One region of the Yimella sp. RIT 621 genome, then DNA from elsewhere that is predicted to be linked to it. Evidence: riboswitches for the same ligand, from Rfam matches in the RefSeq annotation. Region 1 holds a riboswitch; the other holds the start of a gene.

Region 1 (4,818 bases):
GGCTACACAGTCTTCCTGGGCGCACCGTCGGCGATGAGCACCGCCCTGGCGCTGCGCCAAGCGATCTGGCACAAGACCGACCCGGCCTGGCCGATGTGCGGCCTGCCCGACGTGCTCTACGTCGACCACGGCAGCGACTTCACCAGTGACCAGCTCGCCCACACCGCCGTCGACCTCCACATCCGACTGATCCACTCCACCGTCGCCCGACCCCAGGGACGGGGCAAGATCGAGCGGTTCTTCGGCATCATCAACACCGAGCTACTCGCCACCCTGCCCGGACACATCACCGAAGGGCACCCCTGGCCGACACCGAAACTGTCCCTGGCCGCCCTCGATAGCGCCCTGGAGGCGTTCGTGGCCACCTACAACGACCGCACGCACAGCGAGCTCGGAACCTCCCCGCGCAGCGCGTGGATCGCCGATGGCTGGCTGCCCCGAATGCCCGAGAGCCTGGAAGACCTCGACAGACTGCTGTTGACCGTCGCCAAGACCCGCGTCGTGCGCCGCGATGGCATCCGCTTCCAGGGTCTGCGCTACGTCTCGCCAACTCTGGCCGGCTACGTCGGACGCTCGGTCGTGATCCGCTACGACCCCCGCGACATCACCGAGATCCGCGTCTTCGATCACGACGAATTCGTCTGCAAGGCCGTCAACCAAGAGCACCACGACCAGAAGGTCAGCCTCAAGGAGATCCAGGCCGCGCGCAACGCCCGCCGCCGGGCGCTGCGAGCCGGCATCAACGAACGCATCGCCCTCGTGGCCGCACCTACCGAGACGCCACGGATCACCGAAGCACCGGCTCCGGCGCCGAGGTCGGCGTTGAAGATCTACAAGGAGGACCTCAGGTGAGCCAGCGCTTCATCGTCACCAAGGAGCACCGCCGCTTCACCGAGTTCGCCGACGCCGTGCGCCGCGGGCACACCATCGGTTTGTGCTTCGGATCAGCCGGCGTAGGAAAGACACTCTCCGCGCGCCGCTACGCACACTACGAGAAGGCTCATGACCTGCTGACCTACTGGGGGCCGCGCTCCGACAACGACGCCAAGATCTACGCCGCCTTGAACCGGAGCCGCACCGTGCTCTACACCCCCAGCGTGCTGACCACCCCGCGGACCCTGAAGGACGAGCTGACCCAAGCCATCACCCGCACCAACATGTGCATCGAGCAGCACCTCGTACCTCCCGGCACGGCCACTCCCGAGGCCTGGGGATGGCGACACGGCAGGAACTACGTGGAGCTGATCATCGTCGACGAGGCCGAACGACTGCGTCCCGCCGCTCTGGAACTGCTGCGCGATCGCTACGACCGCGACGACATCGCCCTGATCCTGATCGGCATGCCCGGCCTGGAGAAGCAGTTCAGCCACTACCCCCAGTTCTACAGCCGAGTCGGCTTCGCCCACCAGTACCGGCCCCTGGGACAAGACGAACTGCTGTTCGTCCTCGAGCGACACTGGCGATCCCTCGGCAAGACCCTCGACCCCGACGACTTCACCGACGCCCAAGCCATCGCAGCCATCGCACGGATCACCCGCGGCAACTTCCGGCTCCTCGAACGCCTCTTCCCCCAGATCCAGCGGGTCCTGAAGATCAACGAACTCGACACCATCACCAACGACGTCATCGAAGCCGCACAGAGCACCCTGGTCATCGGTGTCACCTGACCCCGCCACGAAGCGACCGAAGAACCCCGCCATTCAGCAGACGAAGTCACACATTCGGACGCACTGTGGCGCGGCCAGCAGAGATGACCGATGTGTCCTACTGGGGTGTACCCCAGATGTCAGTTTTCGAAGTCCACTGCACGAGTGTCCGAAGTCGACTGCACATTTTAAGGTTGCGCAGCCGTTGTCTGGTGAGGCGCCATGGTGAGGGCTGCGGCGGCCAAGGAACGCCGTAGCGCAGCCGGGCACTGGTGACAGCACGCCCGGACGGTCCGAGGCGCGACCCTTTTGCGATCGCTGAAGCGAGGGCACGGTGCTGGGAACGGTGCGGATGTTAAGCTGGTGAATGACGCGGGGTGCCGTGCTGGTACGGCTGAGATCACACCCGTTGAACCTGATCTAGTTCGTACTAGCGAAGGGAACGTCGCCGATGTCGGCACCTTCTTCCGTCCCTACTGTCCCACTCGATGCTGCCGCTGTGGGCGAGGCCTTGGCTGCGATGCGCGGGCATGCCCCGCTGGTGCAGTGCCTGACCAACGTCGTCGTCGCTCAGTGGACAGCGAACGTCCTGCTCGCGGTCGGCGCCAGTCCGTCGATGGTGGACAACCCGGAGGAAGCCGGGCCGTTCGCCGCCGTCGCCGACGGGGTCCTGGTCAACCTCGGCACGCCCCAAGAGGCGACGGTGGCTGCGATGCACGGCGCGGTCAGTGCCGCCGCGGCGGCCGGCACCCCGTGGGTGCTCGACCCGGTCGGGGTGGGTGGGCTCGCCTGGCGCAGCCGGGTTGTCGTCGACCTGCTCGCCCACGCCTCCCCGGCACTCGTCCGTGGCAACCCCTCAGAGATTCTCGCTTTCGCCGGTGGGGGCAGCGGTGGGCGGGGTCCGGAGAGCGTCGACGCCGCCGAGGATGCCCTCGACGCCGGCCGGGCGCTGGCCCGGGAGCACGGCACCATCGTCGCGGTCTCCGGGGAGGTCGACCACCTCACCGACGGCACCCGGCTGGTGCGGGTGGCCAACGGCCATCGATGGTTGACCCAGGTCACTGGCGGTGGGTGCGCGCTGGGCGCGCTCATGGCTGCCTTCGCCGCCACCACCGACGACCCGCTCCTGGCCGCCACGGCCGCGACCGCGACGTACACCGTGGCCGCCGAGGTCGCGGCCGAGCGTGCCGCCGGGCCGGGGAGCTTCGCCGTTGCGCTGCTGGACTCTCTCGCCACCCTCAACCCGCAGGAGCTGACCGAGAAGGTGGTGCTCCGGTGACCCGCCGACCGGTGAACCTCAGCCTCTACCTGGTCACCGACACCGGTTTGTGCGGCCCACGGGGGGTGCCCGCGACCGTGCAGGCTGCGGTCGCGGGCGGAGTCACCGTGGTGCAGTTGCGTGACCCGGGCGCCACCGACGCCCACTTCGTCGCCCTCGGCGTGGCGGTCCGCGAGGTGCTGGCGGGGACCGGGGTGCCGCTGATTATCGATGACCGGGTCCACCTCGTTCAGGACATCGGCGCCGACGGCGTCCACGTCGGTCAGCGCGACATGCCGCCTGCTCAGGCCCGGCAGTTGCTCGGGCCGGACGCCATGGTCGGGCTGTCGGTCAGCACGATCGAGCAGGTTCGCACAGCACGCGGGCTCGGTGACGGCGTCTTGGACTACCTCGGCGTTGGACCGGTGTGGCCGACGGCGACCAAGCCTGACCACGGCACTCCGATCGGCCCGGGCGGGGTGGCTGCGGTGGCCGCCGCGAGCCCGTGGCCGGTCGTCGCCATCGGCGGCATCACCACGAAACGCACCGGCATGCTGCGCCACAGCGGCGCCGCCGGCGTGGCGGTCGTCTCGACGGTGTGCGCCGCGGAGGAACCAGCCGTGGCGGCCGCGAGCCTGCGGGCCGCGTGGGACGGGCAACCGTGAACCCCCGCCCACCGATCGCGCTGACGATCGCCGGCTCCGATCCCTCCGGCGGGGCCGGTATTCAAGGCGACCTCAAGACCTTCTCCGCACTGGGTGCCTACGGCACCGCGGTGCTCACCTCACTGACCGCCCAGTCCACCCAGGGAGTCACCGGTGTCCACGTCGTCCCCGCGGACTTCGTCCGCGCCCAGCTGGACACCCTCGTAGACGACGTGGCGGTTGACGCCGCCAAGATCGGGATGCTCGCCTCCGCGGCCACCATCGAGACCGTCCTCGCCTTCCTCGACAAGCGCTCCGACGCGGTGCCGGTTGTGGTCCTCGACCCCGTCATGGTGTCCACCGCCGGTTCCCGGCTGCTGGCCGAGGACGCCGTCGAGCCGATGCGCCAACTCCTGCCGTACGTCTCCCTCATCACGCCGAACGTCCCCGAGGCCGCCGTGCTGCTCGACGCCGACCCCGCCGAAGACCTCGACACCATGCGCGCCCAGGCCATCGCGCTCCGGGAGCTGGGCGCCGCGCGGGTGCTGGTCAAGGGGGGCCACCTCGGCGGCGACGCACACGCCACCGACCTGTGGCTCGACGACGCGGGCGAGCAGCTGCTGACCGGCCCGCGGGTAGCCACGGTCAACACCCACGGCACCGGGTGCGCCCTGTCCTCCGCGATCGCCGCACTCGCCCCGCGCACCGGGTCCCTGCTAGAGGCCACCCGCCAGGCCAAGACTTGGCTCACCGGCACCCTGCGGGCCGCCGACGCGCTCCACATCGGCCACGGACCCGGCCCCGTGCACCACTGCCACGACATCTGGAAAGACGAGAACGACTGGAAGGACAGCGACCGATGACCAGCCCACACACCTCCATGCCCGAGACGATTCGCGACCACGACGACACTGGCGTGTTCAGCACCGTGGCGTGGCATCGCACGGCCAGGGTCCGCGAGGCGATCGACGCGCTGCCCTTGTTGCACCAGCTGAGCGACGCGACCCTGGCGGAAGAGACGTTCCGGCACTACCTCGCCCAGGACGCGCTCTACCTGGCCGACTACGGCCGGGTCCTGGCCGCGGCCGCCGCTCAGGCCCAGGCGTCGGAGGAAATAGCATTCTGGGCGCAGGCCGCGCGGGAGGTGGTCGAGGTCGAGCGGCAGCTGCACGCCACCCACGTCACCGACCTCACCGCCGCCGAGCCCTCACCGACCACGGTTGCCTACACCTCCTACCTGCTGAGCCTCGCGACAGCGGGAAACTACCCG
Region 2 (4,818 bases), on a different contig from region 1:
GTACAGCACGTAGAGGGGGTCGGTTGCCGCGACCGTCTCACAGCCCGCCGGCTCGACGGCGCCCGGTTTCATCGCCGCCGCCCAATCGATGTCGCGCTCCCCCGTCTCGGCCTGGAGGTGCGGACGCTGCACCAGCAGTACGCGATCGGGCTTGTGCTCGGCGCGCTCGATCGCCTCATCGACCATCGGCTTGTACGGGATGACGCGGGTCCGCTCCACGCCGCACGACGCGGTGACGACGACCTTGGGCCGCGCGTCGTCGATGCGGGCGGCGAGCTCGGCCGGCGCAAAACCGCCGAACACGACCGAGTGCACCGCACCGATCCGGGCGCAGGCCAGCATCGTGATCACCGCTTCGGGAATCATCGGCAGGTACACGACCACACGATCGCCCTTGCCGACACCGAGCGCCTTCAGCACGCCGGCCGCCCGCCCGACCAGATCGAGCAGCTCGGCGTAGCTGTAGCTGCACCGGACCTCGGTGACCGGGCTGTCGTAGATCAACGCCGTCTGGTCGGCCCGGCCCTCGATCACGTGGCGATCGAGCGCGTTGTAACAGATGTTGGTCTGGGCGCCGGGGTACCACCGGTAGAACGGAGGGTTCGTGTCGTCGAGCGCCTGGGTCGGCTTCTTGAACCAGTGCACTGCCGATGCCGCGTCCAGCCAGAAGCCCTCGGGGTCGGCCATGCTGCGCTGATACTCGTCGCTGTAAGCACCCATGGCGCGAGTGTGTCATCGGCCACACTCCGGCCGCTGCGACTCGCGCCGGACGGCCCGAATCGGTCGCTCAGCGGCGGTCACCACCATCGGTGGAAGTGGTGCACCGGCCCGTGACCGGCGCCGATCTCGAGCGAGTCGGCCGCGCGCAGCGCGTCGGTCAGCCAGACCTTTGCGTCGGTCACGGTGGTGTGCCAATCGGGCCGCTGCGGACGCAGGGCGACCAGCGCGGACGACAAGCTGCAGCCCGTGCCGTGCGTGTTGGACGTGGGGATGCGTGGGGCTGCGAACCGTTCGAAGCCGTGTGCGTCGACCCACAGGTCGACCGCGTCGCCGTCGAGGTGGCCACCCTTGATGAGCACCGCGGGCACACCGAGGTCGAGCAGGCTCCTGGCTTGATCGCGCATCCCCCGCTCGTCGGTCGCAACAGGGGTGGCGGTCAATGCGGCGGCCTCCGACAGGTTCGGTGTCACAACGCTGACAACGGGCAGCAGGTCACGCAGCACAGACGTCACCGACGCGTCGCCGAGGCGGTCTCCGGAGGTTGCGACCAGCACCGGATCGAGCACGATCGGCACCCCGCGATCACGCATGTGCAGGAGCGTCGGGCGGATCACCTCAGCGACCCCCGCTGAGCCCAGAACACCGATCTTTACACCGTCGACACGCACGTCACTTGTCACCGAGTCGAGCTGTGCCGCAACGAATTCCGAATCGATTGGTAACACCTTCTGCACACCGATCGTGTTCTGCGCAGTCAGTGCCGTGAGAACGCTCATGCCGTACGCACCGAGTGCGCCGAAGGTCTTCAGATCTGCCTGAATTCCCGCACCTCCACTCGGGTCACTTCCGGCGATCGAGACGACAGCTGGTGGACGGACCATGTGCGACACCGTAAGTGACATGGGTTACGGTGGCGACACCCACACGGGAGCCCTCGGCAGAGGGCTGAGATCGAGCTGACGCCGCTCGGACCGTCCGAACCTGCCCGGGTCATTCCGGCGAAGGAAGTGAGGAGATCTCGATGTCCGAGATTCATCCCAAGCACCGCCTGCACCACCTCGTCGACGGCGACATCTGCGTGCCCGTCACCGCGATCAGCCTCGACGAATCCCCCGACGGCACAACGAATCCCGATGTGCATGTCTACCGCACCGCGGGACCCGGCAGCGATCCTGCCGCCGGCCTACCCGCCACTCGTTCCGGCTGGATCCAAAGCCGCGACGATGTCGAGACCTACGAGGGTCGCGAACGCACCCTGCAGGACGACGGACGCTCCGCCGTCCGTCGCGGCAAAGCTTCCGACGAATGGCGCGGTGAGCGACGAAATCCGTTGCGCGCCAAGCCTGGTCGCACCGTCACCCAGATGCACTACGCGCGTCAGGGCAAAGTGACGGCCGAGATGCGCTACGTCGCGCTGCGCGAGAACGTCGACGTCTCAGTCGTTCGCGAGGAGTTGGCGGCGGGTCGCGCGATCATCCCGTCCAACATCAATCATCCGGAGTCGGAGCCGATGATCATCGGCCGCCGGTTCCTCACCAAGGTGAACGCGAACATCGGCAACTCGGCGGTCACCTCCTCCATCGAGGAAGAGGTCTCCAAGCTCAGCTGGGCGACGCGCTGGGGCGCCGACACGGTCATGGACCTGTCGACCGGCGACGACATCCACACCACCCGCGAGTGGATCGTCCGCAACTCCCCCGTGCCGATCGGCACGGTGCCGATCTACCAGGCCCTGGAGAAGGTCGACGGGCGCGCCGAGGCCCTGACTTGGGAGATCTTCCGCGACACCGTGATCGAGCAGGCCGAACAGGGGGTCGACTACATGACGATCCACGCCGGGGTGCTCCTGCGGTACGTCCCGCTGACCGCCGAACGCGTGACCGGAATCGTCAGTCGTGGCGGGTCGATCATGGCCGGCTGGTGCCTGGCACACCACGAGGAGTCGTTCCTCTACACCCACTTCGACGAGCTGTGCGAGATCTTCGCCCAGTACGACATCGCATTCAGCCTCGGCGACGGACTGCGTCCCGGATCGGTCGCCGATGCGAACGACGAGGCCCAGTTCTCCGAACTGCGCACCCTGGCCGAACTCACCGAGCGCGCCTGGGAGTACGACGTGCAGGTGATGGTCGAGGGCCCGGGACACGTGCCCCTGCACCTCGTGCCGGAAAACGTTGAACTGCAACAGGACTGGTGCCACGGAGCGCCGTTCTACACGCTCGGTCCGCTGGTCACCGACATCGCGCCGGGGTACGACCACATCACCTCCGCGATCGGTGCCGCAGTCATCGCCCAGCACGGCACGGCGATGCTGTGCTACGTCACCCCCAAGGAGCACCTGGGCTTGCCCAACCGAGATGACGTGAAGACCGGGGTCATCACCTACAAGATCGCGGCGCACGCGGCCGATGTCGCCAAGGGACACCCCGGAGCGCGCGTGCGCGACGACGCCTTGTCGAAGGCACGCTTCGAGTTCCGCTGGCACGACCAGTTCGCGCTCTCGCTCGACCCCGACACAGCGATCGCCTTCCATGACGAGACGCTGCCGGCCGAAGGCGCCAAGACGGCGCACTTCTGCTCGATGTGCGGACCGAAGTTCTGCTCGATGCGGATCAGCCAGGACATCCGGGATCAACACAAGTCGGCAATGGCTGGGATGCGGGAGAAGTCGCGCGAGTTCATCGAGCTCGGCGCCAGCGTCTACGTCGACGCGGCCCAGTGAGCGCAGCGGCCACCGACCGCGAACACACCGACACCCTCTCCCCGCAGGGCCGCGCCGCCCTGCGGGGCGGAGTGGCCGGCAATTTCGTGGATCAGCTCCACATCTTCCTGCCCCTCGTCGCGCTGGCCCCTGCCCTTCCGGCCATCACCGGCCCGCACGGTGGCACTGCCGGCGCGACGATCGTCGTGATGGCGATGCTGCTGGGACGACCCGTGGGTGGCGTCGTCTTCGGCCGGCTCAGCGACCGGTTCGGACGTACCCGAACCGCGACCGTGGCGATCGGTGGAACCGCCACGTGCACCCTCGGTATCGCGGTGACCCCCACCCATGAGGTCATCGGCGCGGCGGCGATCTGGTGGATCCTGGCGATGCGCTTCCTGGGTGGCGTGTTCATCGCCGGTGAGTACTCGGCCGCCATCCCGCTGGCGATGGAATGGTCGCGTCCGCGCCTGCGCGGTCTCTACTCAGGGCTGATCATGTCGATGGCACCGTGGGCGCAGGCGACGATCGCCTTCACCACCTGGGCGCTGCTGTCGCTGCTTGATCCCGGCGCCTACGAAACCTGGGGTTGGCGGGTACCCTTCGTCGCCGGCGGCGTTGCCTCCCTGACTCTGCTGCACTTCTACCGACGCCAGGTCGCCGACCGCGCAACAGCGGCCGCAAGCTCACGAATCGGGTTGCGGGACTTGTTCACCGGACAGCACCGCCGCTCGTTCTGGCAACTGTTCGGGCTGATGACCGGCCTGTGGATCATGACCAACCTGGTCGTGATCGCGTTGCCGGACGAGCTGCGTCGCAGCGTCGGCCTGGACACCACGACCGCGGCCTGGATCATGGGCGCGGCCGCCGTCGCGCAGGCGATGGTCATGGCGTGCACCGGTCACCTGTCGACCCTAGTGGGCCGCAGACGGTTCTTCGTCCTGTGGGGTCTGCTGGCGGCGGTGAGTGGACCGCTGGTCTGGCTCGAGCTGGTCGGCACCTCCCAGATCGGGCGCGCGATGGCCCTCGCCTGTCTGTTGCAGGTCATCACGGTCTGCGGCTACGGACCCGTCGGCGCCTATCTCGCCGAAGGTTTTCCGGCAGCCATCAGGTCGACCGGTTACGGCACGGCCTACAGCCTGTCGATCATCGTCCCCGCGCTGCATCCCTTCTGGTTGCCGCAACTGCAGCACGCGATCGGTCATCGGACGGCTGTCGTTGCTCTGCTGGTGCTCGCCGGTCTGCTCGTGGCTTCCTGCGGGCACCTGGGGCCGCGCGACGACATCCGACAACTCGACCTTCATCCTGCTGCGAAGGGGACCGCCCATGCACACTCCTGATGTTGCATCGATCCTGGACGCAATGAGAGTGAAGGCCCCGTTGGTCCACTGCCTCAC

The links. A riboswitch is a leader RNA that binds a small molecule or an ion and turns the genes downstream of it on or off. The one in region 1 is predicted to bind thiamine pyrophosphate.
Region 2: it holds a riboswitch for thiamine pyrophosphate, as region 1 does, so the genes downstream of both, thiC (phosphomethylpyrimidine synthase ThiC) here and thiM (hydroxyethylthiazole kinase) in region 1, are expected to answer to the same signal.

Annotation. Positions count from the first base shown of each region.
Region 1 covers NZ_SEIP01000015.1:70,910-75,727, forward strand. The annotation lists gene EU513_RS13720 (Mu transposase C-terminal domain-containing protein) at 1-852, shown strand, start outside; gene EU513_RS13725 (AAA family ATPase) at 849-1,667, shown strand; TPP riboswitch at 2,010-2,106, shown strand; gene thiM (hydroxyethylthiazole kinase) at 2,098-2,925, shown strand; gene thiE (thiamine phosphate synthase) at 2,922-3,569, shown strand; gene thiD (bifunctional hydroxymethylpyrimidine kinase/phosphomethylpyrimidine kinase) at 3,566-4,411, shown strand; gene EU513_RS13745 (TenA family protein) at 4,408-4,818, shown strand, end outside.
Region 2 covers NZ_SEIP01000008.1:13,186-18,003, reverse strand. The annotation lists gene EU513_RS08905 (propionyl-CoA synthetase) at 1-720, opposite strand, end outside; gene thiD (bifunctional hydroxymethylpyrimidine kinase/phosphomethylpyrimidine kinase) at 798-1,601, opposite strand; TPP riboswitch at 1,635-1,744, shown strand; gene thiC (phosphomethylpyrimidine synthase ThiC) at 1,742-3,442, shown strand; gene EU513_RS08890 (MFS transporter) at 3,439-4,761, shown strand; gene thiM (hydroxyethylthiazole kinase) at 4,784-4,818, shown strand, end outside.